2 regions of the Micromonospora jinlongensis genome follow, and region 2 is predicted to be linked to the other one. Evidence: riboswitches for the same ligand, from Rfam matches in the RefSeq annotation. Region 2 holds a riboswitch; the other holds the start of a gene.

Region 1 (15,878 bases), 2.6 Mb from region 2:
TGCAGCAGCACGATCGCCGGCCCGGAGCCGCCCACGGCGACGTTGAGCGTCACACCGTCGGCGACTGTCACACGGCGGTAGTCGAATCCGTTGATCCTGGGGTCCACGGGAAACCTTCCTGGTGAGCGGTGCCGGCAGGGGCGGTGGCCCTCGCCGTCGTACCTGGTCGAGCCTGCGCGGTGGTGATCAGCAGGCGATCAGTGCCGAGTCAGTGCGGTCCTCCCGGCGCGCCTAGATTGATGCCATGACCAGGCAACCGGCGGCACCGGACGCGGTGACCTTCGGCGTCCTCGGGCCGGTGACCGCCGTGACCGCGCGTGGCCCGGCCCCGCTGCGCGGGCACCGGCATCGCCTGGTGCTGGCCCGGCTGCTGATCGCCCACGGGCGGGTGGTGCCGGTGGAACGTCTCGTCGACGACCTGTGGGAGGTCGCAACCGACGGCGCGGTGGGCGCCATCCGCACCTTCGTCGCCGACCTGCGCCGGGCCCTGGAGCCCGATCGACCACCCCGGCAGCCGCCCCGGATCCTGGTCACCGAGCCACCCGGGTACGTGCTGCGGGCCGCCCCGGACGCGGTGGACGCCGGGCAGTTCGAGGCGGCCGTCGGCGAGACGGGCCGGTTGCTGGCGGCCGGACGTCCCGCGCCGGCCCTGGCGACGCTGGACGGAGCACTGCGGCTCTGGCGCGGGCCCGCGTACGCGGACTGCGCCAACGAGCCCTGGGCGGTCGCCGAGATCAACCGGCTGGACGAATTGCGGATGCTGGCCGTAGAGCGGCGGGCGGAGGCGCTGCTGGCGTTGGGTCGGCCCGACGAGGCCGCCGCCGACCTGCCGGCCCACCTGGCCAGCTATCCGCTGCGCGAGGATGCCTGGCGGTTGCTCGCGGTGGCCCGCTACCGCGCCGGCCGGCAGGGCGACGCGCTGGCCGCGCTGCGCGAGGCGCGACACGCCCTGGTGACCGAGCTGGGCGTGGACCCGGGGCCCGAGCTGCGCCGGTTGGAAGCCGACATCCTGGCCCAGGCGCCGCACCTCACCCCGGCCCTCGACCACGCCGCCACCCCCGTGCGACCCGTCGAGCCGGGCCCGGCCCGGCAGCGCCCGTTCGTCGGCCGGGACGCCGAGCTGGATCGCCTGCGGCAGGCCGCCGAGGCGGCGTCCCGACGCCGCCAGCCCACCCTCGCGCTGCTCAGTGGCGACCCGGGTGCCGGCAAGACCGCGACGGCCGAGACCCTGACCGAGCGGCTCGCCGCCGAGGGCTGGACCACGGCGTGGGGACGCAGCCCGGAGTACGAGGGTGCCCCGCCGGCCTGGCCGTGGACCCAGATCACCGACGCGCTCGCCGGGCCGACCGATGCCGGGCCGGCCGACGGCCTTGTTGCCGATGCTGGCCCGGGGGACCCCGCCGGGACGCGCTTTCGCCGGCACCGTGCGGTGGCGTCACTGGTCTCGGCTGTCGCCGACCGCGGGCCGGTGCTGCTGGTCCTCGACGACCTGCACCGCGCCGACGGTGACACCCTGGACCTGCTGACCGCCCTGCTCACCGGCCCGCAGCCGGCCACCGGGCCGGTGTTGATCCTCGGCACCTACCGGGCCACCGAGATCAGCCCCGAGCTGACCGCCGCCCTGGCCCGCGCCGCCGGGCTGGAGCCGATCCGGGAGTATCTCGCCGGCCTGCCCGTGTCGGCGACCGACGAGTTGGCCCGAGCTGTCGTCGGGGCGGCACTGGACCCGGCCACCGCCCGGTTGATCCACGATCGCAGCGGCGGCAACCCGTTCTTCGTCCGGGAGCTGGCCCAGTTGTACGCGAGCGAGGGGGAGGCCGCGCTGGCCGCGGTGCCGCCCGGGGTGCGTGACGTGATCCGGCACCGGTTGGCGCAGCTACCCATGCCGACACGTACGGTGCTGCGGCAGGCGGCCGTGCTCGGCCGGGACCTCGACCCGGAGGTGCTCGGTGCGCTGGCCGGTGATCCCGCCGCCGTGCTGGACGCCGTCGACCGCGCCCTTCAGGCCGGCTTCCTCACCGAGCGGGAACCCGACGGGCGGCTGCGCTTCACCCACATCCTGGTCCGCGACACGCTCTACGCCGACCTGTCCACGCCGCGCCGCGCCGCCTGGCACGCGGCCGTCGCTGAGGTGCTGCGACAACGGGAGCCCGTCGAGCCCGCCGCGCTCGCGCACCACCTGCTCCGCGCGGGCGGACCGGTCGCCGCCGGTCGCGCTGCGGCGTACGCTCGCACAGCCGCCGAGCAGGCCGAACGGGGCGGCACCCCGCACGAGGCGGCCCGCCTGTGGGGGCAGGCGATCGAGGCGTACGACCGCGCCGGTGCGGTCGAGCAGCGCGAGCGGTTGACGGCGTTGCTCGGTCTGGGACGCGCGCTGGCCGTGACGGGCCGGCTGGCCGAGGCGCGGCGGCGGCGTGCCGAGGCGATCACCGCCGCCGAGTCCGTCGGCGATCCGCTGCTGATCGAGGAGGTGCTGGCCGGCTTCGACGTGCCCGCCATCTGGACGCGCAACGACGACGACCTGCTCTCCGGGCACATCGTCCGCGCTGCCGAGCACGCCCTGACCGCTCTCGGCCCGACCGGCTCGGCGCGGCGCAGCCGGCTGCTGAGCACCCTCGCGCTGGAGCTGCGCGGCACCACCACCGACCGGGGCCGCCGTGCGGCGCACGAGGCCGAGACGATCGCCCGGACCGTCGGTGACCCGGGGCTGCTGGCCTTCGCGCTCAACGCCCGCTTCATGCACGCCTTCGACCGCGTCGGCCTGGCCGCCGACCGGGCCCGGATCGGCGCCGAACTGGTCGACCTGGCGGCCCGGCACCGGCTGGTGACCTTCGAGGTGCTCGGTCACCTCGTCCTGCTCCAGGCGCACTGCGCGCTGGCCGACCGGCCCGCTGCCGACGCGCACGCCCGCGCTGCCGACCGCCTCGCCGAACGGTACGAACTGCCCCTGGTCGGCGTCTTCACCCGCTGGTACGCGGCACTGCGCCTGGCTCTGGACGGCGACTCGGCCGCGGCGGCGGACGCGTACCGGCTGGCTGCCGCCCGGCTGAGCGCCGACGGCATGCCGGGCCTGACCCGCGGGTTGCTTCCGCTCGCCCTGCTCGGCCTGCGGCTCGCCGAGGCCGTCGGCGGTGACCGGCCGCACCCCGGTCCGGACGGTCCGGACCAGCCGATCCCCGGGCCGGTCGGTGCGGGCTGGGCGGATCTGGACTGGGGTCCGCACGAGCCGTGGGTTCGGCCGTTGCTGCTGCTCGCCGACGGTGACCGGAACGCGGCCGCGGCGGCCCTGCGGACTCTTCCGGACGGGCCGCACGATCTGCTGCGGGAGGTGCGACTCTGCCTCGTCGGCCGGGCGGCGCACGCCCTCGGAGACCGGGTCACGATGGAGCGGGTCTACGTCGAGCTGCTCCCGGCGGCGGATGAACTGGCCGCCGGCAGTGGGGTGCTCACCGTCGGCCCGGTGGCCGGGCACCTCGCCGCCCTGGCCGACGCGCTGGGCCGCGACGAGGAAGCGGCCGCGCACCGCCGCGCCGCCCGCGCGGTCACCGCCCGGGCCCGCGCCGCCACCCCTGCGCCCTGACCGCCGCCCGTTGCCGGCGGCGACTTGCCGATTCGCGTCGGAACCTGGCGGCGGGTGCGGTCAGATGGAACCACCGGCGCGTCCACCGTCGGCCGTCGATCAGGGGGGTACGCCGTGCAGGTGCTCGTCCTGATCGTGGTGCTGGGCGCGACCGTCCTTATCGGCACCACCCTCGGCGGTCGGTACCGGGTCGCCCCGCCGGTCCTGCTCATCGCTTTCGGGGTCCTGCTCGGTCTGACGCCGCCGCTGTCCGAGGTGACCCTCGAACCCGACCTGGTGCTGCTGATCTTCCTGCCGGCGATCCTGTACCGGGAGAGCCTCACCATCAGCCTGCGCGAGATCCGGGCCAACCTTCCGGTGATCGGGCTGCTCGCCGTGGTCCTGGTGGTGCTCACCATGGTCACGGTGTCGTTGACCGCGCAGGCGTTCGGGGTGAACCCCGCCGCCGCCTGGGTGCTCGGCGCGGTCCTCGCCCCGACCGACGCGGCGGCGGTCACCGGCCTCGCCAAACGGCTGCCCCGCAAGCTCCTCACCACCCTGCACGCGGAGAGCCTGATCAACGACGGCACCGCGCTGGTGGTCTTCGCCGTGGCCGTGGGTCTGCTCAGCCAGAGCGCGGAGCCGGGCGTGTTGGGCATCGGTGAGGAGTTCGTCGGCGCCAGCGTCGGTGGCGTGGTCGCCGGTCTGCTGGTGGGGGCCGCCGTGGTGCTGATCCGCAAACGGCTCGACGATCCGCTGCGCGAGGGCGCGCTCAGCGTGCTGACACCGTTCGGCGCCTTCCTGCTCGCCGACTCGGTGCACGCCAGCGGTGTGCTGGCAGTGGTGGTCGCCGGTCTCGTGCTGGCCTATGCCGGCCCCCGGGTGATCCGCGCCCGGTCCCGGGTGCTGGCGTACGCGTTCTGGGACCTGTCCACGTTCCTGATCAACGGCGGTCTGTTCGTCCTGCTCGGCACGCAGATTCCCCGCGCGGTCCGGGGCATCACCAGCACCTCGTCCCAGCGGGCTCTACTGATCGTGGTGATGGTCACCCTGGCAGTCGTCGGCACCCGCCTGGCATTCGTCTACCTGACCGCGCAGGTCGCGAAGTTGCGGCGCCGCCGGATCCTCGACCCGAGCCAGGGGCCGTCGAGCTGGCGGGTGGGAACAGTTGCCGGCTGGGCCGGTTTCCGGGGTGCGGTGTCGCTCGCCGCGGCCCTGGCCGTCCCGACGATGACGGTCTCCGGTCGACCGGTGGTCGAACGAGACCTGATCATCTTCGTCACCGCGCTGGTGATCGTGCTGATCATGCTCATTCAGGGCACCACCCTGCCGCTGGTGGTGCGCTGGGCCCGGCTGGCCGGCGACCCGGAACGCGTCGACGAGACCCGCAACGCCCGGCGGCGGGCCGCGGAGGTGGGCCTGGCCGCTCTTCCCCGGGTCGCCGCCGAGATCGGCGCCCGGCAGGAGGCGGTGCAGAGGTTGGAAGCCGAGTACCAGCGGCATCTGGCGGACCTCAACGAGAGCGGCGGGAGCACGGCTGAGGAGCGCCGGCTGGAACGCCGGCTGCGCCTCGGCGTCCTCGCCCACAAGCGTCGGGAGGTCACCCGACTGCGGGACAACCGGGAGATCGACGATCTCGTGCTTCAGGAGCTCCAGGCCGCGCTGGACAACGAGGAGATCCGGCTGCTGGGCCGCGGGCCCAACGAGTGAACACCTGCGACCCGCTCCCGGCGGGCTCAGAGCACGGCGGGGCTCAGAGCACCTGGGCGAGGAACCGGCGCAGCCGAGGATGCTCGGCCCGTTCGAAGACCTGCCCGGGCGGACCGGCCTCCAGCACCACGCCCCGGTCCATGAAGGCCACGGTGTCGGCGACCTGCCGGGCGAAGCCCATCTCGTGGGTGACCACCACCATGGTCATGCCGGCGGCGGACAGGTCGGCCATCACCGCGAGGACGCCCTTGACCAGCTCCGGGTCGAGCGCGGAGGTGGCCTCGTCGAAGAGCATCACCTCGGGCCGCAGCGCCAGCGCCCGGGCGATCGCGACCCGCTGCTGCTGACCGCCGGAGAGCTGCGCGGGTCGGGAGTTGGCCTTGCCGGCCAACCCCACCAGCTCCAACTGGGCCCGTGCCACGGACTCCGCCTCGTCCTCGCCGAGCTTGCGGAGCCGACGCAGCGCGAGGGTGACGTTGCGCAGCACGCTCATGTGCGGGAAGAGGTTGAACTGCTGGAACACCATGCCGACCCGCTGCCGCAGCGCGTCCGGGTCGTCGCCCAGCACGCTGCGCCCGTCCAGCAGCACGTCGCCACGGTCCGGCTCGATCAGCCGGTTGATGGTGCGCAGCAGGGTGGACTTGCCCGACCCCGACGGGCCGATCACGCAGGCCGTGGCTCCGCGCGGCACCGTGAGGTCGACGCCGCGCAGCACCCGGTTCGGCCCGAAGGCGAGGTGCACGTCGCGGACGTCGAGGCTGACCGAGGTGGTCGTGTCGGTGCTCATCGCCGGTCTCCTTCGGTCGGGGCGTACGCCGGGGTGGTGTCGTCGTCGTCCTCGTCTGTCGGCGCGGCGGCCGGCCGACCGTTGCGCAGCCGTCGGTCGATCCAGTTGACGACGTGCGTCAGCGGAACGGTCAGCGCCAGGTAGAAGAGCCCTGCCAGCAGCAGCGCGGACTCGTTGCCGGTGGTGGCCGCGTAGTCCTGCCCGATCCGGAACAGCTCCCGCTGGCTGGCCACCAGGCCGAGGAAGTAGACCAGGCTGGAGTCCTTGATCAGCGCGATGAGCTGGTTGACCCAGGCCGGCAGCACCCGCCGGATGCCCTGCGGGATGATCACCAGCCGCATCGAGTCGGACCAGGAGAAGCCGAGGGCGCGGGCACCCTCCAGCTGGGCGGCCTCCACCGACTGGATGCCGGAGCGGAAGATCTCCCCGATGTACGCGGCGGCGATGAGTGACAGCGCCAGGATCCCCAGCGGGTAGGGGTCCGGTCCCCAGACCTGCATGCCCAGCGGGGCCAGCCCGACGCCGATCAGCAGGATCGTCGCCGCGGCCGGCAGCCCACGAAACACGTCGGTGTAGACCCGCGCCGGCCAGCGCAGCCACCGGCTGCGGGAGATCCCGGCGACGGCCAGCAGCAGGCCCAGCACCGAGCCGAGCAGGGCGGCGGAGACCGCCAGGATCAGCGTGTTGGGCAGCCCGACGGTCAGCATCTCGGGCAGCGCCTCGCCCATCGCGTCCCAGTCGAAGAAGGTTTCCCACAGGGTGCTCAACGGATCCATCGGTCGCCTCTCCTACCGCCCTGCTCGCTCGTCACCGGTTCAGGACGCGGCCGACGCGGACGCCGACGGCGCGACGGACGCGGACGGCGCGACGGACGCGGACGGTGCCGTCACCGTGCCGCTGCCCGGCGTGAAGTCCGCCGGGATCGGCCGGCCCGGGTAGTACTGCGCCTGCAACCGGCTCCAGGTGCCGTCCGCGATGACCTCGTCGAGGCCCTTGTTCAGCGCCTCGCGCAGCTTGTCGCTGCCCTTGGCGACGGCGTACGCGGTCGGTGCCGGGCTGAGCTGCTTGGCCGCCACGGTGATCTTGCCGTTGCTGTCGGCGGCCGACTTCTCGCCGATCTCGGCGGGGGCGATCCACGCGTCGGCGGTGCCGGCCTTGAGCTGGTTGATCGCGCCGTTGTAGTCCGGCACCCGCACCGGGTCGAGCTGCTTGCCGGTGGCGTAGTCGTCCTGGACGGTGCCCTGCACCACCACGACCCGCTTGCCGGCGAGCTGGTCGAAGCCGGTGATCGGGGAGCCGGCCGGGACGTCCAGGCCGAAGTAACCGAAGTCGTAGCCGTTGCCGAAGTCGACGGTCTTCTTCCGCGCCTCGGTGATGGTGATCGAGGAGCTGCCGACGTCGAACTTGCGGTTGTTGACCTGGGAGAGCAACGCGGAGAAGTCGGTGCCGACGAACTCCACAGTGAGGCCGAGCTTGCCGGCCACCGCGGTCAACAGGTCGTTGTCGAAGCCGGTGAACTTTCCGTCCTTGAGGAAGACGTTCGGCGGGGCGTCGGTCAGGGTGCCGGCCCGCAGCACGCCCGGCTGGGCCAGGCCGTACGGGTTGGCGGTGGCGTCGGACGAGCTGTCGCCGCCGCAGGCGGTGAGGGCGGTGGCGGCCAGGATGGTGGCCGCGCCGAGGGCGGCGGCACGGGTCAGGGCAGGAAGAAGTCGCACGGGTGTCTCCGAGAGGGTCGTGTCTCGGCACGCACGGGTGTGCGTCGCCGACGGTGCGCCCGATGGGCGTACCGGTGAGGGAGAGGGTTCGGGAGAAGTGCTGCGCTAGTGCGTGGTGCCGCGACAGGCGGCGCTGCACATTCGCATCATGTCCACGTGCCGTCGCCGGGTCAGTGCCGGCGAGGGCCAACCGGCGCGGAGTTCCGCGACGTCGGTCGGTGGGGCGGTGCTGAGGATGCGCATGGTTCTCCCGGGTCTGTGCTGACCTGGGTGCCAGGCCACGCTTGCACCGACGTCGTGCCGGTGCCTGGTCTTCACCCGGGGCACCCCACCGCGGAGGAGGGTTGCCGGCCAGCGAGCCGGGGCTTCGCGCTGGCGCTCATGACCTGGGCCGAGGCTAGCAGCAGGCACCGGTGGGTCGTCCAGTCGTTATGACCACGCTCACCGTGCGCGACGAGGTGCCCCGCCCCGCAGGTCAGCCGGCGTGTACGTGCGGCCGGCGGCGCGGGTCGGGCTCCTGGCGGCGCAGGATCTCCCGGGTGACCGAGGCGATCGCACCCTGCCCGAACGCCAGGTAGCGCAGGATGTTGCGGCCCGGGCTGCCCTCGCTCCACTCGAAGTAGATGTGTGGGCGTCGCCGGCTCCGGTCGCGGATCTCCAGCAGCAGGGCGGCGAGCGCGGTGGGCACCGAGGAGCTGGCCAGTCTGAGCACCGGGAAGCGGTGGTCCGCCATGCTGCCGCGGACCAGCAACTCGGTTTCGAAGTCCGAGGGGTCGGTGACGTGCACTTCGACGAAGATGACGTCGCTGTCGTCGGGGAAGTCGTTGTCCGCCATGGTCTGTGCCAGCTTGGCGCGGTACTCCGCCACGTCCCCGTGGTCGGGTTCGTGCGCGATGAGGCGGATCCGCCGCCCGGCGCGCTCGTCGATCATCCTGGTCGCGACCGGGTCCAGCTCGACCTGGTTGACCCGTAGCTCGTAGGCCCGGGACAACCGGGAGAGCACCGAGACCACGATGATCGCGCTGATGAAGCAGACCGCGATCTTGACGCCGTCGGGGCGTTCCACCACGTTCGCCGCTGTGGTGTAGATGAAGATCACCGCGATGGTTCCGAACGCGATGGTGCGGCCGCGCTGCCGTCGCCGTCGCGCCGCGAGGGTCACCGCCGTCGCCGCCGACGTGATCAACACCAGGACCCCGGTGGCGTACGCGCCGCCCTGCGCGTCCACGCTGGCCTCGAAGAGGACCGTGATCAGGAACGCCACCGCGGTGAAGACCAGCACCAGCGGCCGGACCGCCCGCGCCCAGGTCGGTGCCATGCCGTAGCGCGGCAGATACCGGGGTACGAGGTTGAGCAGACCGGCCATCGCCGAGGCCCCCGCGAACCAGAGGATCCCGATGGTGGACAGGTCGTAGACGGTGCCGAACACCTCCCCGAGCTGCTCGTGCGCCAGGTAGGCCAGCGCCCGGCCGTTCGCCGGGCCGCCCGGCTGGAAGGCCTCCGGCGGGATCAGGACGGTGGTCGTCACGCTGCTGGTGATCAAAAAGACGCTCATGATCACCGCGGCGGTGGTGAGCAGCCGGCGCGCGCCGCGGATCCGGCCCAGCGGGCGCGCCTCGGAGTCCTGCGGGTCGCCTCGTACGCTCGGCATGACTGCCACCCCGGTCTCGAAACCGGACAGCCCCAACGCCAGTTTCGGGAAGACCAGCAACGACAGCCCGACCACCATCCAGGGATCGCCGTGCCCGGTGCTCAGCGTGGTGGTCCAGTCCTCGACGGCGCTCGGGTGCGTCACCACCCGCCACAGCGAGTCGACGATCACCACCGCGTTCAGCCCCAGGTAGAGCGCGACGAGGACGACGGCGATCCCGATGGCCTCGGTGAATCCCTTGAGGAACACCGCGCCCAGCAGCGACACGAGCACCAGCGTGACCAGCACCTCGTGTCCCTTGAGCCCGCTGGGCCAGAACGGGTTCTCGTCGATGTGCGCTGTCGCGTCGGCCGCCGAGAGGGTGATGGTGATGATGAAGTCGGTGGCCGCGAAACCGAGCAGCACCAGCACCAGCAACTTGCCCGGCCAGTAGCTCAGCAGGCGTACGAGCATCGCGATGGAACCCTCACCGTGTGGGCTCTCCACCGCCACCCGCCGGTAGACCGGCAGCGCACCCAGCAGTGTCACCAGCACCAGCACCAGGGTTGCCACCGGCGAGAGCGCCCCGGCGGCCAGAGCCGCGATGCCCGGCTGGTAGCCGAGCGTCGAGAAGTAGTCGACGCCGGTCAGGCACATCACCTTCCACCACGGGTGGTGCCGGTGCTCCGGCGGTCGCCCATGCGGCCCCGGGTGCTGCACGGGCTGCTCCGAGCCGGTGCCGAGCAGCCACCTGCGCAGCCGGCCCGCGCGTCTGTCGACCTCCACCGGCGCGTCCCCCGTCATCCCGCCCATGGTCACCGTGAGTATCCGCCCGCCGTGCCGCGCCCGTCCGCCGGTGCGCGGAACCCAGCCGGCGCGGCGGCGGGTTTCGGGCCCGGGGCAGGGGGGAAACAGCGCCCCCGGGTCGGCGGGCGTGCGCCGTGCCGGGCGTCGCCGGGGGAGGGGACAGGGCATGGTCGGTGGCCGTCGCTTCCGCCCGGGTGGTGGCTTCGGTCGCCAACTCGACGAGTACGAGACCAGGGTCGGCGTGCCGCCGTCCACGGAGTCGCCCAATCCGCCCCCCAGCGGCCTGGTGGACAGCGCCGTCTACATCCGAGGGCACCGGTTCGCCTCGCCGTCCGGCCTCGCCGAGACGTACCGCTGCCTGCAGGAGCAGGACGGCGCGATGGCCTGGATCGGCCTGTACCGGCCCGACATCGAGCAGATCACCTCGCTGGCCCGGGAGTTCCGGTTACACGACCTGGCGGTCGAGGACGCGATCAACGCCCACCAGCGACCCAAGCTCGAACGGTACGGGGAGACCCTGTTCGTGGTGCTGCGTGCCGCCCGCTACGAAGACCTGCGCGAGGAGGTCGAGTTCTCCGAGCTGCACCTGTTCATCGGGCCGGGCTTCGTGGTCACCGTCCGCCACGGCGAGGCACCGGATCTGGCCGCGGTGCGGCGGCGGTTGGAGACCGAGGCGCAGATGCTCGCCCGGGGCCCGGAGGCGGTGCTGTACGCGATCCTCGACCAGGTCGTCGACGGGTACGCGCCGGTGGTGGCCGGGCTGGAGAACGACATCGACGAGATCGAGACCGAGGTGTTCGGTGGTGACCCGAACGCGAGCCGGCGCATCTACGGCCTCAGCCGCGAGGTCATCCAGTTCCAGCGGGCCGCCCGCCCCCTGCTCACGGTGCTCGACGCGCTGGCCGACGGCGCCGGCAGCGGCAGCGAGGACGAGGAGCTGCGCCGCTACCTGCGCGACGTGACCGACCACCTGACCCAGGTCGTGGAGCGGGTGGACGGGTTCCGGCACCTGTTGCAGAACATCCTCACCGTCAACGCCACGCTCGTCTCGCAGCAGCAGAACGAGGAGATGCGCAGCCTCACCGCGGCCAGCTACGCCCAGAACGAGGAGCTGAAGAAGGTCTCGTCCTGGGCGGCGATCCTGTTCGCTCCCACGCTCATCGGCACCGTGTACGGGATGAACTTCGTCCACATGCCGGAGTTGAACTGGCACTTCGGCTACCTGTTCGCGTTGTTGCTGATGCTGCTGGTCTGCGGCACCCTTTACCTGATCTTCAAGCGGCGCGGCTGGTTGTGAGCCGCGCGGCCGGGATCACTCGATGCCGCGCAGGATGTGCCGTTCGTCCTCGACGTCGTCGTCGCCGGCACTGATCCGGCCGAGCAGCACGGCGGCGGCCCAGATCGTCAGTGGCGTGGCCGCCCCGGTCATTCCGCCCCCGGTCCGGTCGTCCCGGGTCTGGCTCCGCTCCCCGCGCGGTGGCCTGCGCTGAGCCTGCATAGGCACTGCCTCTCCTCGTCGAAGCCGCCTCGGCGGCACGGGGTGCGCCCGCGCCACCGGCCGGGCCACCCGCGCTCAGGCAGGTCACCACCGGTACGGCATCCATGTCGAACCATCCCACGTCGGGCCGCGTTACCACCGCTTGTTTTCAGTTTCCCGACTGTCGCCCGCCAAACCGGACATTTTGTGGGCGCCTCCCGCGCCGCAGGGGCAGACCCCTGGGCAGTGCTCAGGGCAGTGGGTGGGCGATGCCGCGCGCGTGGTCGGTGAGCGCTGCGCCGACCACGGTCGCGGGCAGCGGCAACACCTCCAGACAGCGCCGCACCGCGGCGGCCATCAGCGCGTTCGGCACCCGCATGGAGAGCGTGCAGTGCGGCACCCAGCGACCCGGCTGGTAGTGCTCGGCCAGCGGGATGCCGGCGGCGGTGAGCCGGTCGGACACCAGGCGCTGATGGGCCAGCAGCTCCGGGGTGGGCGCCGGGCCGAGCCAGAGCACCCGACCGACGAACTGGCCGGCGTGTTGGAAGTCGAGGCGCAGCGGGGCCGCGACCACTGTCCCGCGCAGCGCCTCGGCGACCTGCTCCGGATCGAAGCGGGGCGCCACCGCGAGGGAGACGTGCGGTCGGTGGCGCTGCTCCAGCAGCGATCGCATGCTCTGCACGCCCTCGGCCTCCAGCGCGTCCCACAGCACCCGGATCCGGCGGGTGGCGTCCGGGTCCAGATACAACTCCAACGCCGCGACCATTCGATCACCGTAGCGGCCGAGGTTTGAGCGCCCGTCTCCGGCGGTACCTGGTGCGAAACCGACCAGGAGGCGTGCCCGGTGGACGTGAGTGACCTGCTGACCGAGACGTACGACCGGCTGCCCGAGCTCGTCCGCGCGGCGGTCGACGGGCTCAGCCCGGAGCAACTGCGCCACGAGCCCAGACCGGGCACCAACTCGATCGGTTGGCTGGTCTGGCACCTCACCCGCGTGCAGGACCATCACGTCGCCGACCTGCTCGACGCCGAGCAGATCTGGGTGAGCGGCGACTGGGCAGGCCGGTTCGGCCTCACCGCCGACCCCGACAACACCGGCTACGGACACTCGCCCGCGCAGGTCGCCGCAGTGCGACCGGAGAGCGCACAGGCGCTGATCGACTACTACGAGGCGGTCGCGTCGCGTACCGGATCGTTTGTGGCCGGCCTGCGCCCGGCGGACCTGGACCGGGTGGTCGACGAAGCGTGGGACCCGCCGGTCACCCTCGGCGTCCGTCTGGTCAGCGTCGCCGAGGACGACCTGCAACACGTGGGCCAGGCCGCCTACGTACGCGGCCTGATCGAGGCCGGCTGACCGGGGTCCGCCGGGCCCAGGGCAGCCCACGATGGCCCTCACCCGATCCGGGTGAACCGGCGTCACCCCGGCGCCGGTGATCCTGCGGAGAACCGTGGGAGGGGAACCCGATGCGTACGACGGCGGAGCAGTACCTGCGACAGTTGGACGCCGGTCGGCGCCCCGACCTGCCGGAAACCACAGCGGGCACACTGCGGCTGGACGTACGCGCCGACGGCTGCACCGAACACTGGTATCTGACGATCTCCGACCAGCGCGTCACCGTGACCCGCTCGGCCGACGACGCCGAACTGGTGGTCCGCGCGGACCGGACGGTCGTCGACCAGATGGTCAACGGTGAGCTGCATCCCGGCGCGGCTCTGCTGCGCAACGAGCTGACCGTGCAGGGCAACATCCAACTGTTGATGCTGCTGCGGCGAATCTTGCCGGGACCGGCCGGCGCCCGCCATCCGCGGGAACTCGGTCGGGCCGCGTTGGCGCGCCGGGCACCGGGGCCCGACACGGTGGCCATCCGGGAGGCGTGACAGTGAGGCAGGAACTGCTCCACGTGGTCGCCGGCACCGTGTTCGCCAACAGCGACGCTCAGGGCGACATGGAGGTCGACCCGCAGCAGCCGGTCGGTCTCTTCGCGTTCGACACCCGCTTCCTCTCCCACTGGGTGCTCAGGATCGACGGCGAGCGGATCAACGCGCTCTCCCGCGACGACATGACGTACTTCGAGACCCGGTTCTTCCTGGTGCCCGGCGCGGCGAGTCACTACGTCGACACCGACGTCTCGATCATCCGGCACCGGTCGGTCCACGACTGTTTCCACGAGAAGATCACCGTGCTGAACCACTCGGCGCAGCCCGCCGAGTTCACCGTACGGATGGAGATGGGCAGCGACTTCTCCGACATCGCTGAGCTCGGGCTCCGGCAGCGGACCGTCGAGGCCACCGCGGACTCGGCGAACAAACAGCTCGTGCTGCGCTATCAGCGGGACCGGTTCGTCCGCCAGACCACCGTGCGAAGCACCCTTCCCGTCGAGGTGGACGAGGGGGGAATGACGTTCCGGATCCGGATCGACGCCGACGGGAAGTGGGAGACGGACCTGCACGTCGCCATGACCATGGGCGGCGAGGACGGCCAGGACATGCGCGCCCACCTCAAGTCGCACCAGTGGGCCGTGCGGACCGGGATGCGCGAGGACCTGGCGGGCTGGATGGACCGGGCGCCGCAGCTGATGGCCGAGCGCCGCGGGCTGGAGGAGATGTACCGGGGCAGCCTGGCCGACCTGGCGGCGCTGCGGTACAGGCCGTTGTCGTACGACGATCGGGTGCCCGTCGCCGGTCTGCCGTGGACGATGTGGTTGTGCGGACGGCACAGCATCATCACCAGCCTGCAGACGATGGCGTTCACCCCCGAACTGGCCCCCGCGACGCTGCGGATGCTGGCGCTCATGCAGGGCGGTCAGCTCGACGACGACATCGACGAGGAGCCGGGCAAGATCCTGGCCCATCTGCGCTACGGCGAGTCCGGCGCGTTCGGCGACCGGGCGAACGCGCTGTACTACGGCTCGGCGGACACCACCCCGCTCTTCGTCGTCCTGCTCGACGAGTACGAGCGCTGGTCCGGTGACGCGGACCTGGTCCGCGAGCTGCGCCACCCGGCCCGGATGGCGTTGGACTGGATCGACGAGTACGGCGACCTGACCGGGGACGGCTACGTGCGCTACCAGCGTCGCAACGAGCGGTACGGCGCGATCAACCAGGTCTGGAAGGACTCCCCGAATTCGATCACCGACGCCAACGGTCGGCAACCCGCCTTTCCCCGCGCCACCTGCGAGGTGCAGGGCTACGTCTACGACGCGAAGAGGCGCGGTGCCCGGCTGGCCCGGGAGTTCTGGGGTGACCCCGCGTACGCCGACCGTCTGGAGCGGGAAGCCGCGGCGCTGAAGGAGCGCTTCAACCGGGACTTCTGGCTGCCGCACCAGCAGTATTACGCGTTGGCCCTCGACCCGTACGGCGAGCCGGTCGACGCGCTGTCATCCAACATCGGGCATCTGCTGTGGAGCGGGATCGTCCCGCACGACCGCGCCGAGGCGGTCGCCGAGCACGTGGTCGGGTCGCGGTTGTTCGGCGGCTGGGGGGTGCGCACCTTCGCCACCGGGCAGCGGTCGTACAACCCGGTGGGCTCGCATCTGGGCGCCGTGTGGCCGGCGGACAACGCCCTGATCGCCGCCGGGCTGCGCCGCTACGGCTTCGACACCCAGGCAGCCACCATCGCGGCCGCCATCTTCGACATGGCGCAGACCCTCGGTGGGGCGGTGCCGGAGATGATCGCGGGCCACGAGCGCCGGCTGACGAAGTATCCCGTCCAGTTGCCGGCGGCCGGGCGCCCGCAGGCGTGGTCGTCGGGTGCGCTGCTGATGCTGCTGAGCACCATGCTGGGGTTGCGCCCCACCGGCGACAACCTGCTGGTGAACCCGGCCGTGCCGGCCGGCTTCGGTCGGTTGGACCTGCTGGACATCCCCGGTCGATGGGGTCACTCCGACGCCTACGCGAGGGACCGGAGCACCGCGCACAGGGCCCGCCCTCGGGAGCACTGAGACCCGCGCGGTCTTCGGTGAGCGCCTCGGTCAGCCCATGGTCCTGGCGCCGTCGATCGACTCCCGCAGGATGTCGGCGTGCCCGGCGTGCTGGGACGTCTCGGCGATCAGGTGCAGCAGCACCCGACGAACCGTCCACCTCGCACCCGGCTCGAACCACGGCGCCTGCGGCAGCGGGTGCGCCGTGTCCAGGTCGAGGGTGGCGACCAGCTCGTCGGTCTGGGCAGCTACCTCCTGGAACCGCTCGACGAG
Region 2 (15,878 bases):
CGTCGCGTCCCACCGCACTGCCCACCGTGTGGGTGCCGTGCCCACCCTGGTCGGTCGGGCTGCGGGTGTCGTCCCACGGGTCGTACCAGGAGTCGTCTCCGCCCCGGAACCCGGCGCGCAGCGCCGGATGGGCGCCGTCCACCCCCGAATCCGAGCTGCCCACCACGATGCCCGTGCCGGTCACCCCGAGCTGGGACCACACCCGGTCCGCGCCGATCTGGCGGATGTTCCACTCGGGGCCGGTGGGCGTCGGCGCGGTGCCCCGGTTCTGCCCCGCCGGGGCCGGCAGTGGCCGCAGACGTTGGCTGACCAGCACCCGGGCCACCTCCGGCCGGCGGGCGAGCCACGCCCGCACCGCCGGACCGCCGTCGACCTCCACCGCGTTGACCAGGTAGTACGACACCGGATCGAGTCGCAGTCGACGCAACCCCCGGAGCAGGTCGGCCTGGCTCTGCTCGGCGGTCGTCACCAGCCGTCGGTAGACCTCCGTCGCGCGGGCGTCCCGCCCGGCCCGACCCGCCGCGCCGGCCGGCAGACCAGTCAGGTCGGCCTGCGTCCGCAGCACCACGAACAGTCGCTCGCCGTACAGGCCCGGTTGGCCCGGACCCAGGTCGACCACACCGAACGCCACCAACAGCACCACGGCTGCCACCGCGGCGGACCGGCGGCTCGGGGTACGTGCCGTCGGCCGGGCGAGCAGCACCGCGTACCCGATGGCGACCAGGACCGCGACGGCGAGCCCGGCGCCAGCGGCGGCCGCCACCCAGAACGGGATGTCCCGGGTGCCGACCAGCAGCAGGGTGATCTCTTCCGGGTCGGTGAAGGCCAGCGGGCCGAGTGCGGCCAGGCCCACGAGCCAGCCGGTCGCCGTTTGGCCGGCGCGTGCGGCGACGGCCGGGTCGGTGGTGGGTCGCCAGGCCGCGGCCCACAGCGCGGCCAGTGCGAAACCCACCGGGGGCAGGGTCAGCAGCGCCGGCAACTGCGCGCCGGACTGGCCGGTGCCGGCCGCGAGCAGCAGCAGCGCCACCCCGGCGACCAGGCCTCCGAGCAGGACGAGCCGGGCCGGCCGGGGCGGTCGGCCAACCGCGAACCGGGACCAGAAGGTGGCGTCCAACAGTGTCGCGGCCAGCACCCCCAGCGCGGCTGCCGCCAACAGCGCGAGGATGGTTTCCAGGAGCCCGCCGAGTGCGCCCAGCCAGGCCCACGGCAGCAGCAGCGCCAACCCGGCGGCGACCGCGAGCAGCGGGACCGACCCGGTCCGGCGCAGGCGCCGCTGGGGTTCGACCGGGTTCGTGCTCCCGGCGGCGGTCGAAGCGGCGTCGACGCTCAGCCCCGGGCTTGCGACGGCCTCGACTCGGGCGACGTCACCGTTCAGCGCCGCACCACCGGTGCCGACGTCCGGCGACGACGCGGTGCCGGCGGGCGCGCTGCCGTCGCCGGGTGATGACGTGCTGGCAGCGGGCGCGGTGGCGTCGCTGGCCGTTGGCGCCGTGGCGTCGTGCGTTGCGCTGGCGACCGAGCCGGACGATCGTCGCGCCGACCAGAGCACGGCGAGCGCGCTGAGCAACGCGGCGCCGGCCAGCCCGGCGAGGTACGCCTCGTGGTGCACCGGCGGCACGACCCGCAGCAGTGTGAGCACGCCGAGAGCGAGTGCCCCGATCAGCCAGGCCCTCCCGGTGGCCCGGACCGTGGCCGACCGGGGCAGCACGGCCAGCAGCAGGGCGGGTGTGCCCACCAGCACGACGGTGACCAGGCCGAGTACCGGCCAGAGCCAGCCGACGCGGTCCAGCCCGAAGCCCAGCAGCACCTGATCGGTGACCCAGCCGCCGGTCTGGGTGGCCGCAGTGACCGCGACCGTCCAGCAGCCGACCAGCACGGCTGCGACCACCGACCAGGGGGAGCTGCGGTCGCTGAATCCGGGTTGCGCGGGGTGACCTTGCATCCGAGAACCTTACGACCGCGGCGAGCGGTTTCAACCCGGCCGTCGCGTTGCGGGTTGACCGAAGAACCCTGCAGATCTTGGACAGTTTCCGTCAGCCGCTGACGGAAACTGTCCACGATTTCCGATCGGTCGGCCGGGAACGGAGCTGAAGGGCCTGGGTGCGATCCGCCCGGAGGGCCCGGCAGCGAGACGTGCCGTGCACACGACGTGGCAGTACCGGGCGGGCGGCGAATGTCGACACGCTGGCCTGGCGGTTACCGTGGACGGGTGCGTGACCCCAACATCTCCCGATCCGTCGCCGGCCAGCTCTCGCCGGTCCGCCGTGCGTCCGACCTGCGTCGACTGCGCGCCGAGCGCTTCGACGTCCTGGTCATCGGGGGCGGGGTGACCGGTGCGGGTGCCGCTCTGGACGCGGCGTCCCGGGGCCTCAAGGTGGCTCTCGTCGAGGCGCGTGACCTCGCGGCGGGCACCTCCAGCCGGTCGAGCAAACTCATCCACGGTGGCCTGCGCTACCTGGAGCAGTTGGAGTTCCACCTGGTGCACGAGGCGCTCACCGAGCGCGGCCTGCTCGCCACCCGGCTCGCGCCGCACCTGGTACGCCCGGTGCCGATCCTGGTGCCCCTGCCCGCCGGGCGAGGGCTGCGGGACCTGCCGGCCCGCATCTTCCGCCGCTCCTACTACGGCGCGGGTGTGGCCGCGTACGACGCCTTCGCCGGAATCTTCGGCGGTGGGCGGGGCATGCCACTGCACCGGCACCTGACCCGCGAGGGGGCCCGACGGGTCTTTCCGAGTCTGCGGCCCGACACCCTTGCCGGGGCGATCCGCTACTACGACGGGCAGGTCGACGACGCCCGCCTGGTGGTGACCCTCGCCCGCACCGCCGCCAGCCTCGGCGCCACTGTGGTGAGCAGCGCCCGCGCCGTCGGGCTGATCCGGCAGGCGCGTGAGGTGACCGGCGTCCGGGTCCGTGACCTGGAGGCGCCGGCAGGCTCACCGGACGCGGAGTTCGAGGTGCACGCCCGTACCGTCATCGCCGCCACCGGTGTCTGGAGCGACGACATGTCGCGGATGCTCAACGACGTGGGCCTGCGGCCCGGCGTCCGGGTGCGCGCCTCGAAGGGGGTGCACCTGGTGGTGCCCCGCTCGGCGATCACCGGCGAGGCGGGGCTCATCCTGCGGACGGCGAAGTCGGTGCTCTTCGTCATCCCGTGGGGCGGGCACTGGATCATCGGCACCACGGACACCGACTGGCGGCTGGACCGCTCCCACCCGGCCGCCTCGGCCAGCGACATCGACTACCTGTTGCAGCAGGTCAACACCGTGCTGGACCGGCCGCTGACCACCGCCGACATCGAGGGGGTGTACGCGGGGCTGCGGCCGTTGCTGGCCGGCGAGGCCGACTCGACGTCGAAGCTCTCCCGTGAACACGCTGTCTTCGAGCCCATGCTCGGGCTGCTGCTGGTCGCCGGCGGCAAGTACACGACGTACCGGGTGATGGCCTCCGACGTGGTCGACCGGGCGGCCCGCCGGCTCGGCGGCACGCGCTCGTCGCGTACCGCCGACCTGCCTCTGCTGGGTGCCGACGGCTACCCGGCGATGTGGCGGGACCGGGCCGACCTGGCCCGCCGGCACGGCGTGCCGGTGGGCGTGGTGGAGCACCTGCTGGAGCGGTACGGCACCCTCACCCTGGACCTGCTGGCCCTGATCGACGCCGACCCGTTGCTCGCGTCTCCGCTGGCGGGTGCTCCGGAGTATCTGGCGGCTGAGGTCGCGTACGCGGCGCGGGCCGAGGGTGCGCTGCACCTGGAGGACGTGCTGACCCGGCGGACCCGGATCTCGTTCGAGACCAGCCACCGGGGGCTGGAGTCCGCGGAGCACACCGCCGAGCTGATGGGCGCGGTGCTCGGCTGGGACGAGGCGACCCGGGCCCGCGAGGTGGAGCACTACCGCGCCAGGGTGGAGGCCGAGCGGCAGTCCCAGTTGATGCCGGACGACGCCGCGGCGGACGCCGCCCGGCTCGGCGCTCCGGATGTGCGGGGTTACGCCGCCGACCGTGGCGGCGACGACGATCAGGCGGAGCTGCGTCCGTCCGCTCGATGACGAATTGCGACGTTACCAATGGGTAACCATCGATACCGACCCGGATGGTGGTTTCGGTCGCTACCTACGGTGGGGTAGGTTTCCGCGCGTGCTACCCCGCGCGCGCCCTCGTCTGCTCCTACCCCTCCTCGCCGTCGCGCTCGTCGGTGCCCTGACCGGGTGCTCGCTGTTCGACCGGGACAAGCCGGATACGACTCTGGCGCAACCGTCCGCCCCGGTGGCGGGAGGCGGATCGCAGCTGGAAATCCCGACCACCGTCGCCGCCGGTCAGGTCAGCCTGCTCCAGCGGCTCGGCGAAGACGGGCCGATGCGCACCCTGAGCGTCGAGCGCAACGGCGCGTGGCAGTGCCTCGACTGCGCCGGCGACGGGGTCACCTCCCGGGGCACCCTCGCACCGGAGCTGACCGAACGGCTCCAGGTGCTGCTCGCCAACCCGAGGTTGGCCGCCGAGACCGATCAGGCCCGGAGGTACCGGACCACCTGCATCGACGCGCTGACGTCCAGCCTGCTCACCTCGACCGGGCTGATCACCTCGCAGGACTGCCCTGGTGAGGAGCGCACACCGGTCGCCGGGGAGATCCTGCTGCTGCTCACCCAGGCGACCCCGGCCGAGGTCAAGGGCTGACCTTCAGCCAGGGTCAGAGCACCTTGCCCGGGTTGAGCAGACCAGCCGGGTCGAGGGCCGACTTGATCGCCTGGTGCACCCGGACGCCGACCGGCCCGATCTCCCGGGCCAGCCAGTCCCGCTTGAGCAGCCCCACCCCGTGCTCGCCGGTGCACGTGCCGCCGAGGTCCAGGCCGAGCCGCATGATCTCGTCGAACGCCCGCCGGCCCCGCTCCACACTCGCCGGGTCGGCCCGGTCGACCACGATGTTCGGGTGCATGTTGCCGTCCCCGGCGTGCCCCACCACCCCGATCGGCACCTCGCACTCCGCCGCGATCCGGGCCACCCCGTCCAGCAGCGCGGCAAGCGAACCGCGCGGCACCGCCACATCGTCGATCACCAGACCGCCGTTGCCACCCGGGTAGGCGTCGGCGGCGAACTTCTCCATGGCGGGGTGGGCCAGCCGGCGGGCCTGGAGCAGCGCCGCCGCCTCCACCGCGTCGGTGGCCGCGTAGACCTCGTCGGCGCCGGCCGCCTCGCACACAGCGGCCAGGGCAGCAAGGTCGTCGGCGGCACGGGTGCCGGTGTCCGCGGCGGCCAGCAGCAGGGCCTGTGCGTCGGTCCGCAGCCCCATCGGCTGGTACGCCTCGATCGCCCGGAGGTGGGTCTGGTCGAGCAGTTCCAACAGGCTGGGCGTGAGCCCGCGGGCGGCGATCTCGGCCACCGCGGCGCCGGCCGCCGCCGTGGACGGAAAGACCGCCACCAGGGTCAGCGACTCGGCCGGCGCGGGCCGCAACGCCACGGTCACCTCGGTGATCACCCCGAGGGTGCCCTCCGAGCCGACGAACAGCCGCGTCAGGTCGTACCCGGCCACCCCCTTGGCCGTACGCCGGCCGGTGCGCAGCACCTCACCGGAGGCGAGCACCACCTCCAGGCCGAGGACGTACTCGGTGGTCACGCCGTACTTCACGCAGCACATGCCACCGGCGTTGGTGGCCACGTTGCCGCCGATCGTCGACGACTCCCAGGAGCCAGGATCCGGCGGATACCAGAGGCCCTGCTTCGCCACCGCCCCGGCCAGCGCCGCGTTGACCACCCCGGGTTGGACCACCGCGATCCGGCTCACCGGGTCGATCTCCCGGATCTCGTCCATCGCCACGGTGCTCAGCACCACCGCGCCGTCCACCGCGTTCGCCGCGCCGGCCAGCCCGGTGCGCGCACCCTGCGGCACCACGGGTACGCCGTGTCGCGCCGCTGCCCGGACCACGGCGACCACCTGGTCGGTGCTGCGCGGACGGGTCACCACGAGCGGGGTGCCGGCGGCGCACAGGTCGGCCTCGTCCCGCTGGTGCATCCGCAGCAGGTCCGGGTCGGTGAGCACGGCGTCGCCACCGAGCGCGTCGCGCAGGTCGTCGAGGAGATTGGTGGGGGCCATGCAGCCGAGGCTAGGTCGCCAGCGGGCGATCATCAACATGATCAACTGTGCCGGATAGCTTGGGCACCATGCTCTACCTGGACCGGCCTGCCTGGCCGTGGCGCGGTCGGCTCTGGTCGCACCTGATCAGCGACGTCTCGTACGCCGAGCTGCACGCCTTCGCCGAGACGCTGGGCGCGCCCCGACGCGGCTTCGACCGGGACCACTACGACATTCCGGCCGACCGGTTCGCGGCGGCGGTGTGGCTCGGCGCGCAGGTGGTGCCGAGCCGGGAGCTGGTCCGGTTGCTCCGCTCCGCGGGCCTGCGTCGCCCGAAGCACCTGGTCAGCCCGCGCCCGCCGACCCCTCGCTGAGCGCGGCCAGCTCGCGGCGCACGTTGTCCCGGGCGGGCTCCTCCCATCGGGCGGCCAGCGGCGGCAGCCGGAACAGCGCGGGCAGCGCCAGCAGGCTCGTCAACACCGCGGCCCGCCCGGCCCGGAAGGCCGGCTCCGGCACGTGCGCGTACTCCCGCCGGATGGCTGCCGCGTACCTGTCGTAGTCGGCCGGCGGCGCGGCCAGCACGGCGAGGTCCGCGTCGCACAGCAGGGCGCCGTCCGGGTCGCCCGGTGCCACCGTGTGCCCAGCGGTGAGCAGTACCAGCCGGCGCGCCTCCGCCGCCGTGGCCGCCGGCACCCCGAGCCCGGCGAGCACGCTCTCGGCCAGCGCGGCGCTGTCGCGTTCGTTGGCGTCGCCGGCGGACCGCGGGTCGTAGACGGCGTCGTGGAACCAGGCCGCCAACCGGACCACGTCGGGCCGGCGGGCCAGGTCGGCGTGCTCGTCCACCACGTCGAGCACGGCCGTCAGGTGGGCCACCGTGTGATAGTGCCGGTGCGGCTCCCGCCACCGGGCGAGCAGCTGCTCCCCGGCACTGGTCGACGTCAGGCCCGAAGGCGCACCGGCGCCCCGGGCCGCGATTCGCCAGCGATCCAGCAGATCAACCACCGCCCGAGTCTGCCGCATCCACCCAGGACGCGCGAGAAAGGGAGGATTCAGCGGGCCCACCACGGGTAGTCGCGCCCATGGCCGTGGCCCGGGACAAGCGACCTCCGATGGTGCGACGCACCCCGTTGCGCGAAGGGCTGGTGGACATCGACGGCGCCCGGATCGCCGAGGCCACCGAGGAGCTGCGCCATCGCGGCCGGGCCACCCTGCACGACCGGCTGCACCGGGTGCGGATGGCCGGCGGACTCGCCGTGCAGGCCGGGCTGGCTGCCGGGCTGGCGTACTTCGTCTCGCACCGGCTGCTCGGCAACCCGCAACCGGTGTTCGCGCCGATCTCCGCGGTCGGCACTCTTGCCGCGTCGGTCGGCCAGCGGTTCCGCCGGACCGTGGAGTTGATCGTCGGGGTAGGGGTCGGGGTTGCCGTCGGCGACCTGCTGATCTACCTGCTCGGCACCGGGGCCTGGCAGCTCGGCCTGGTGGTGACGGTGGCGATCCTGCTCACGATCTTCGCCGGGGCGAGCGTCGCCATCGTCATCCAGGCGGCGGCCACGGCGGTGCTGATCGTCACGCTGAGCCCGTCGACCCAGAACCTGGAGATCCCCCGCTTCGTCGACGCGTTCCTCGGCGGTGGGATCGCGCTGCTGGTCACGGCGGTGCTGCTGCCACTGAACCCGCTCCGGGTGATCAACCGGGCTGCCCGGCCGGCGCTGGACCTGCTCGCCGCCCAACTCGACGCCACCGCCGACGGGCTGCGCAACCGTGACCGCGCCGGCATCCAGCGCGCACTGGACCGGCTGCGCAACAACAAGGAGGAGCTGGCCACCCTGGCCGAGGCGATCGAGGGCGCGAAGGAGACAGCCACCCTCTCCCCGGCCCGTTGGCACCGCCGCGACGAGTTGACCCACTACGCGGAGGCGGCCGACCCGATCGACCGGGCGATGCGCAACAGCGGCACGCTGATCCGCAGGTCAGTCACGCTGATCGAGGACGAGGAGCCGGTGCCCGATCCGATGCCGGACGCGATCAACCACCTCGCCGAGTCGGTCCGGCTGCTCAAACACGAGTTCGCCGCCGGCGAGGAACCGGAGAAGGCCCGCGAGCGGTCGCTGCGGGCCGTCAGCGAGGCCGGGCGAGCGTACGGCGACGGGGTCGGCTTCTCGGGCAGTGTGGTGGTCGCCCAGATCCGGACCACCGCGAGCGACCTGCTGGTGGCCTCCGGAATCGAACAGGAGGAGGCGAACCGGTGGATCCGCACCGCCTTCGGTGAGCAGGAGCGCCCGGTCGGAGAGCCCGCCGAGCCGGGCGAGGCGCCGAGACCACCCACCGCCCCGCCGGTCGGCTGAGCGAGGGCGCGCGGAGGCCTCAGCCCAGCTCGGCGAGCGCGGCGATCAGCCGGTCCACCTGGGCCGCCGTGCTGCCCAGGCCGATGCTGGCACGCAGCGCGGTGGGCGGCAGGTCCCGCCGACCGGTACGCCCCGCCGCCTCGGCGAGCAGCCGCCGGGCCAGCGGGTGAGCGCAGAACAACCCGTCCCGTACGCCGATGTGGTGCTCGGCCGCCAGCCGCGCGGCCACGTCGCTGGACTCCCAGCCGGCGACCACGAACGAGACGATCCCGACGCGGGGCGCGTCCGGGCCGAAGGTGCGCAGCTCCACGACGTTCGGCAGGGCGGCGATGCCGGAGCGCAGTCGAGCCAGCAGCCCCTGCTCGTGGGCGGCCAGTGCGGCCCGGTCGGCGTCGTCGAGCGCCGCACACACGGCTGCCAGCGCCACCGCCCCGAGCAGGTTCGGGGTGCCGCCCTCGTGCCGGGCCGGCCCGGTCGCCCAGGTCACGTCGTGGGTCGCCGGCCCGACGTGGCTGGTGGCACCACCACCGGCCAGGTACGGCGGGGCGTCGTCCAGCCAGTCCGCCCGGCCGATGAGCACACCCGCACCGAACGGCGCGTACAGCTTGTGGCCGGACACGGCCAGGTAGTCGACGTCGAGCGCGAGCAAATCGACCGGGACGTGCGGGGCGAGTTGCGCGGCGTCCAGCACGATCCGGGCGCCGTGCCGGTGTGCCACCCGGGCCAGCTCGGCGACCGGCCACAGCTCACCTGTCACGTTGCTGGCACCGGTCACCGCGACCAGTACCGGCAGCGCCAGGTTGCTGCCCCGGCGCAGCTCGGTGAGGGCGGCGGCGAGGTCGCGTACCGCCGCGTCGGGGTCGGTGGGCACCGGCAGCCGGACCGAGCCGCGTGGCCAGGGCAACAGGTTGGCGTGGTGCTCGGAGGCGTTCGTGACCACCGTCGTGCCGGCCGGCAGGGAGCGCGCCAGCAGGTTGAGCGCGTCGGTCGTGTTGCGGGTGAAGATCACGTGGTCGTCGGCGCGGACGCCGAAGAAGTCACCGACCGTCTGCCGGGCCTGCTCGTAGGCGAGGGTGCAGCGCCGGGACAGCGCTCCCGCGCCACGATGCACGCTCGCGTACCACGGCAGCAGCTCGGCCACCGCGTCGGCGGCGGCCCGCGCGCACGGTGCGCTGGCCGCGTAGTCCAGGTTGATCTCGCCTGGTATGCCGAGAACGTCCAGCGGTCGCGACGAGGCCGGCCGGGCCGCGGCGTCGAGGCGGGTGGGCAGCGAGGGGACAAGGGTGACGGACACGCCGGAACCTCCGGGGTCAGGGACCCCGGGTGCGGCATCGGGACGGGGTCCGCGCTTGCCCAGCACACCGATCGGGCTGGGCCCGGTCATCACCCGGGGCACCCCACCGCGAACTCGACGAGGGTTGCCGGCCAGCAAGCCGGGGCTTGACGCTGGCGCTCGTGACCTGCCGGCAGCATAGCGGCTGCCGATGCGACCGGACCAGCCGGCGGCAGATCGCTACGCTGACCGCATGGCCGACACCCCGCCCGGTTCACCCCTGCCGTCGTCGCCCGCGCCAGCGGCCCCGTCCGTCGGCGAGGCACCCCGGATGCCGCTGCGCCGACTGGGCTGGCGGCGGTTCCTGGCGCTGGCCGGGGTGGTGCTGCTCATCGCCGCCTGTGCGGTGTTCATGGTCTTCACGCTCGGCCAGTCGCTCGGCGTGCAGGCCCTGCTGATCGGGGTGGCCGCCGCCATCCTGCCGGTGCCGGTGCTGGTCGCCTGCTTCCTCTGGCTGGACCGGTACGAACCGGAGCCGTTGAAATATCTGATCTTCTGCTTCGCCTGGGGAGCGTTCGTCTCCACCGCCGCCTCGCTCACCGTAAACGACTTCGCGGCCAACCGCTTCGAGGACTGGGGTCTGCCCGACGCGCTCACCGGGGTGCTGGTGGCACCGTTCATCGAGGAGCTGACCAAGGCGCTCGGCCCGATCCTGCTGCTGGTGTTCCGCCGCCGCGAGTGGTCCGGGATCACCGACGGCCTGGTCTACTGCGGGCTGTCCGCGGTCGGCTTCGCCATGGTGGAGAACATCCTCTACCTGGGCGGGCTGGGCTACGCGTCCGGTGTCGACCGGTACGGCCCGGCCACCGGCATCCAGCAGGTCATCGCGATCTTCATCCTGAGGATCCTGCTGTTCGGGTTCGCCCACCCGCTCTTCACCTCGATGACCGGTGTGGGGCTGGGCATCGCGGCGCGGACGGCCGACCGGCGGGTCCGGGTGCTCGCCCCGATCGGCGGCCTGCTGCTGGCGATGATGTTGCACGGCACGTGGAACCTGCTGCCCACGCTGACCCAGGCCACCGGCCAGGCGTTGATCATGCTGTACGGCTTCCTGGGCCTGATGGTGCCGGTGTTCTTCGGGATGGTGGGGCTGGCGGTGTGGCTGCGCGCCTGGGAGGGGCGGCTCACCGAGCGGACCCTGCCGGACTACGTACGCGCCGGCTGGCTGAGCCCGCCAGAGGTGGCCGCGCTGAGCAGCCTCGGCCGGCGGCACGCGGCCCGCAGGTGGGCCCGGCGGGTCGCTGGTGACGCCGGGGTGCGCGCCATGCGCGGCTACCAGTCCGCGGCCACCCGTCTGGCCCTGCTGCGCGACGGCACCCTGCGCGGCCTGGACCGCAAGCCCGCCGACCAGGACCGGAGCGCGCGAGAGGAGCGGGAGCTGCTGGACGCGATCACCGCGTACCGGTCGTTCTTCGTCGGCCGGGACCCGCAGGCCCCGACCGGGGTCTGGGACGGCAGCCGCTACCACCTGCGCTTCCCGGACGGTACGCAGCGCCCGGTGGACGCGCCGGACGAGCCGGTGGTGCCGATTCCGGTGGTGCTGGCCCCTGCCGCGCCTCCGGTGGGCTACGCCCCGTCCGGCTGGCCCGCTGCCCTGCGACCGCCCGCGCCCTGGCCGCCGCATCACCCCTGACGGCCGGTGCCCCGGCCCAGCTCAGGTCATCAGGGTGGTGAGGAAGTCACCGAAACCCTGGAACATCGCGATCAGGGCTGCCCCGATCGCCTTGAACATCTGCGCGGCGCCGTCCGGCCGGAAGGCCACGAAGTAGATCAGGAACGCGACGCTGCCCCAGGTCAACAACTTCTTAACGAATACCGGCATCGTCCCTCCCCAGGGCCACGGTCGCCGGATGGCTTCCCGTCGTGCGGCCGGGCAAACGGCGCGCGGCGGGGCGTGGTGGCCCGGGGAGGTGCGTCAGAGGTAGAGGCCGGTGGGGTCGTTCTCGATCCGCTCGGCGGCCACGGCGTGCACGTCCCGCTCGCGCAGCAGCACGTACCCACGGCCGTGCAGCTCGACCTCGGAGCGGTCGTCCGGGTCGAAGAGCACCCGGTCGCCGGAGACGATGGCGCGGACGTTCGGGCCCACTCCCACGGCGGTGGCCCAGGCGAGGCGTTTGCCGACCTGGGCGGTCGCCGGGATGACGATGCCGGCGGTGGAGCGACGTTCGCCCTCGCTGCCCTCCATCCGCACCAGCACCCGGTCGTGCAGCAGGCGGATCGGCAGGCCGGCGTCGAGATCGTTGTCGACGGTCACGCCGCAGACGCTACCGTGTGGCCGACGGCCGGCTGCCGGTGGTTACGCCGGTGGTGGCGGGGGCAATGTGTGGCGGAACTGCCCTACGGTGTCGGCAACGGACGTATGCTGTCCGACCTGTCGCCGTGGGCGGACCGATTTCTTCTGCCAGGAGGTGCGCTTGAGCCGCTTCGAGCGGGTACGCGGGCGGCTGCGCCGCGCCTACCAGTCACGACAGGATTCGGCGCCTGCCGACGAGGGCAGCACGAGCGAGGAGTTGAGCGGCGTGTCGGACGCCGCCCGGGTGGCGTCGCCGGCCGTACCGGGGCCGCCCGCACCGCCGAGCGCCTCGGTGTTCGGCGCGGAACCTCCGGTGGACCTGCACAGCTCAACCTCCAGCCGGGATGACGCTGACGTCCCGCACGGGCTGCGGATCGCCGCCGCGTGGTGCTGGCGCCTGATCGTGATCGGTGTGGTGGCCTGGGCCCTGCTCCGGGTCGTCGGCACGATCAAGATCGTGATCATCCCGCTGGCCATCGCTCTGCTGCTCTCCGCGCTGCTCGCGCCGGCGGTGGGCTGGCTGTTGCGGGCCCGACTGCCCCGGTCGCTGGCGACGGCGGTGGTTCTGGTCGGCGGCCTGGCCGCGGTGATCGGCACGCTGACGCTGGTGGTCAACGAGTTCATCCGCGGTGTGCCGGAGCTGAGCGAGAAGTCCTCGGAGGGCGTCCGGCAGATCCAGGACTGGCTGAAGACGGGCCCGCTGCACCTGTCCGACGGCCAACTCGACCGCTACATCGACGAGGCGCAGGCCTGGATCAACGACAACACCTCGAAGTTCACCAGCGGTGCGCTGAGCACGGCCGCGACGCTGGCGGAGGTGCTGACCGGCACGCTGCTGGTGCTCTTCGCGACGTTCTTCTTCCTGCGTGACGGCAACCGGATCTGGCGTTTCCTGGTCCGGCTGCTGCCGGTGGCCGCCAGGTGGAAGGTCGACGACGCTGGCCGCGCCTCCTGGCACACGCTCGGCGCCTACGTCCGTGCGACAGTGCTGGTCGCCTTCATCGACGCGGTCGGCATCGGCATCTTCCTGGTCATCTTCGACGTTCCGTTCGCCTTCCCACTGGCCGCGCTGGTCTTCCTCGGCGCGTTCATCCCGATCGTCGGTGCGGCGCTCTCCGGTGGCGTGGCGGTGTTGGTGGCGCTGGTCGACAGCGGCCCGGTCACCGCGTTGATCATCCTGGGGGCGGTGATCGGTGTTCAGCAGATCGAGGGGCACGTGCTCCAGCCGCTGATCATGGGCCGGGCGGTCGCTCTCCACCCGCTCGCCGTGATCATCGGTATCGCCGCCGGTGTCGTACTCGCCGGCATCACCGGCGCCCTGGTCTCCGTGCCGCTCATCGCGGTGCTGAACACCGCGGTCCGCCGGCTCGCCGCCCGAAGGGTCCCGGACACCCCACCCGACGCCGTGGTGGTCGCCTCCCAGGCCCCCTGACCTCCCAGGCCCCTGACCTCCCGGGCCGCTGGCGTCAAGATCACGCACGATCGTGGAAACAGTGGCCTCCCCGCTCGGGGAGGCCACTGTTTCCCTGTTGTAGCGCGATCTTGGCGGCGCGACAGCGGCGCGCGGGGCGGGGCGTCGCGGCGCGTTGGGTTCAGGACTTGGCGAGGCGTTCCAGGGCGCCGCGGGCCACCTCGGGGCGGGTCGTGTACCAGAAAGGCGGCAGCGAGCGGCGCAGGAACGGCCCGTAGCCCCGGGCCGTCTCCAGCCGGGAGTCGAGCACCGCGACCACGCCCCGGTCGCCGGTCGCCCGGATCAGCCGGCCCACACCCTGGGCCAGCCGGACCGCCGCGATCGGCACGCTGACGGCGGAGAAGCCGGAACCACCACCGGCGTCCACAGCCGCCGCGCGGGCGGCGGCCAGCGGCTCGTCCGGACGGGGGAAGGGCAGCCGATCGATGACGACGAGCTGACAGGCGTCACCCGGCACGTCCACCCCCTGCCACAGCGACATCACCCCGAACAGGCAGCTCGCGCGCTCCTCCCGGAACCGGCGGACCAGCAGCGGCAGGGCCTCCTCGCCCTGGAGCAGCACCGGAAGGTCGGTCCGCGCCCGCAGCAGCTCCGCGGCCTGCTGCGCGGCCCGCCGGGAGGAGAAGAGCCCGAGAGTACGACCACCGAGTGCCTCGACCAGCCCGAGCAACTCCTCCCCGGCGGCCTCGGGGAGCCCGGAGACGCTGGGGCGGGGCAGATGCGCGGCGACGTACAGGATGCCCTGCCGGGCGTAGTCGAACGGCGACCCGACGTCGAGGGACCGCCACCCGGGACCCTCGGTGGCCGGTACGACGGCGCCGGCGGTGACATCTCCAGCGAGGCGACGGCCCGGCGCCTCGGCGGCCGGACGGCCCGGGCCGGTGCGGGCGGCCATCGCGGCCGCGGCGGGAGTCGGCGGGGCGGGCGGCGGCGCGTCCAGCCCGAGGGCGCGGGCCACCGTGTCGAACCGGCCGCCCAGCGCCAGGGTCGCCGAGGTGGCGACGACTGTGCGTTCGTCGTACAGGTGGGTGGCGAGGGTGCCGGCCACCGAGAGCGGCGCGACCACCAGCGCACGACGGCTGCCGCTGTCGTTCTTCTCCACCCAGGCCACGTCGTGGTCGGCCTCCTCCAGCAGCCGCTGCGCGGTGGTGGAAAGCTCGTCCAGTGCGGCCTTGGCCTGCTGCTTGCGGACCGGGTCGGGGTCGTCGGCCTTGATGTCGCCGATCGCGTCCAGGGCGGAGCGGGTTGCCGCGTCGAGCAGCGTGCACGCCTCCCGAAGAGGCGTCGGCAGCCCGGCGGTGAGCCGCCCGGCCGGCGCCTCGGCCAGCCCGACCGCGAGGGCGTCACCGGCAGCGGTGAGTGCCTCGGCGGTCTCCGGCCGCAGCAGCGTACGGGCCCGTCGGGTGGTCCGGTCGATCAGCTCCGGCACCAGCTCCGCCTGGGCCGCGGAGGAGACGCGGTCGGCCAGCTCGTGCGCCTCGTCGACGATGAGCAGCTTGTGCGGTGGCACGATGTGCCGGTCGGCGAGCATGTCGACCGCGAGCAGGCTGTGGTTGGTCACCACGATGTCGGCCTCGCGGGCACGGGCCCGGGACGCCTCGGCGAAGCACTCCTGCCCGAACGGGCAGCGGGTCGCGCCGACGCACTCGCGGGCCGGCATCGACACCAGCCGCCAGGCCTGGTCGTCGACGCCCGGGTCCAGCTCGTCGCGGTCGCCCGTGGCGGTCTTCTCGGCCCAGTCACGCAGCCGCTCGATCTGCTTGCCCAGCCGGCCCGCCTCACCGAGCCACTTCGTCCCGCCGCCGGGGCGGGCCGCCGGGGCGTCGAAGAGGGTGTCCTCCGGCTCCTCCTCGGTGGAGTTGTCCAGTCGGGCGAGGCAGAGGTAGTGGTGGCGACCCTTGAGCACCGCGAAGGTGGGCCGACGGCCGAGCACCGGCTCGACCGCGTCGGCGAGTCGGGGCAGGTCGTGGTCGACCAGCTGGGACTGCAACGCCAGGGTGGCGGTGGAGACCACCACCGGGCCGTCCACGGTGAGCGCCGGCGCGAGGTAGGCCAGTGACTTGCCGGTGCCGGTGCCGGCCTGCACGAGCAGATGCTCGCCGCCGGCCACGCACTCCTCGATCGCTTCGGTCATCTGCTGCTGGCCGGGGCGTTCCGCGCCACCGGGCACCGCGCCGACCGCCGCCGCCAGCAGCTCTGTGCCGCTGGGCCGGGCACCCCTCCGGCGGCCCTTGGCGCGGGCCGACGGGGTGGCGGAACCGGTGGCGGTGCGGGGCGGAGTCACCGTGCGACGGTACCCGTCGTCGCCGACACCGGCCGCGCCCATCCGGCGCGTGGCGAGATGCCGGTACGGCCGGTCGGTCCGGGCCATGCCGT

Evidence for each region. Region 2 has a riboswitch for S-adenosylmethionine ahead of HNR22_RS16975 (aminotransferase class V-fold PLP-dependent enzyme). Riboswitches for the same ligand answer to the same signal wherever they lie in the genome.
Region 1: it holds a riboswitch for S-adenosylmethionine, as region 2 does, so the genes downstream of both, HNR22_RS28865 (transporter substrate-binding domain-containing protein) here and HNR22_RS16975 (aminotransferase class V-fold PLP-dependent enzyme) in region 2, are expected to answer to the same signal.

Annotation. Positions count from the first base shown of each region.
Region 1 is NZ_JACCHK010000001.1:6,398,688-6,414,565, forward strand. It holds gene HNR22_RS28840 (alpha/beta fold hydrolase) at 1-107, opposite strand, end outside; gene HNR22_RS28845 (ATP-binding protein) at 245-3,580, shown strand; gene HNR22_RS28850 (Na+/H+ antiporter) at 3,695-5,269, shown strand; gene HNR22_RS28855 (amino acid ABC transporter ATP-binding protein) at 5,313-6,056, opposite strand; gene HNR22_RS28860 (amino acid ABC transporter permease) at 6,053-6,832, opposite strand; gene HNR22_RS28865 (transporter substrate-binding domain-containing protein) at 6,872-7,771, opposite strand; SAM riboswitch class IV at 8,047-8,158, opposite strand; gene HNR22_RS28870 (APC family permease) at 8,247-10,205, opposite strand; gene corA (magnesium/cobalt transporter CorA) at 10,375-11,505, shown strand; gene HNR22_RS28880 (hypothetical protein) at 11,521-11,712, opposite strand; gene HNR22_RS28885 (2'-5' RNA ligase family protein) at 11,936-12,451, opposite strand; gene HNR22_RS28890 (mycothiol transferase) at 12,530-13,039, shown strand; gene HNR22_RS28895 (SCP2 sterol-binding domain-containing protein) at 13,150-13,563, shown strand; gene HNR22_RS28900 (glycogen debranching N-terminal domain-containing protein) at 13,566-15,626, shown strand; gene HNR22_RS28905 (DinB family protein) at 15,657-15,878, opposite strand, start outside.
Region 2 is NZ_JACCHK010000001.1:3,829,216-3,845,093, reverse strand. It holds gene HNR22_RS17010 (S8 family serine peptidase) at 1-1,942, opposite strand, end outside; gene HNR22_RS17005 (FAD-dependent oxidoreductase) at 2,225-4,042, shown strand; gene HNR22_RS17000 (hypothetical protein) at 4,131-4,667, shown strand; gene HNR22_RS16995 (FAD-binding oxidoreductase) at 4,681-6,081, opposite strand; gene HNR22_RS16990 (DUF4031 domain-containing protein) at 6,150-6,434, shown strand; gene HNR22_RS16985 (HD domain-containing protein) at 6,406-7,062, opposite strand; gene HNR22_RS16980 (FUSC family protein) at 7,170-8,405, shown strand; gene HNR22_RS16975 (aminotransferase class V-fold PLP-dependent enzyme) at 8,425-9,675, opposite strand; SAM riboswitch class IV at 9,746-9,866, opposite strand; gene HNR22_RS16970 (PrsW family intramembrane metalloprotease) at 9,890-11,371, shown strand; gene HNR22_RS16965 (hypothetical protein) at 11,393-11,560, opposite strand; gene HNR22_RS16960 (GroES family chaperonin) at 11,654-11,992, opposite strand; gene HNR22_RS16955 (AI-2E family transporter) at 12,153-13,463, shown strand; partial or broken gene HNR22_RS32030 (ATP-dependent DNA helicase) at 13,624-14,319, opposite strand; partial or broken gene HNR22_RS32025 (ATP-dependent DNA helicase) at 14,431-15,828, opposite strand.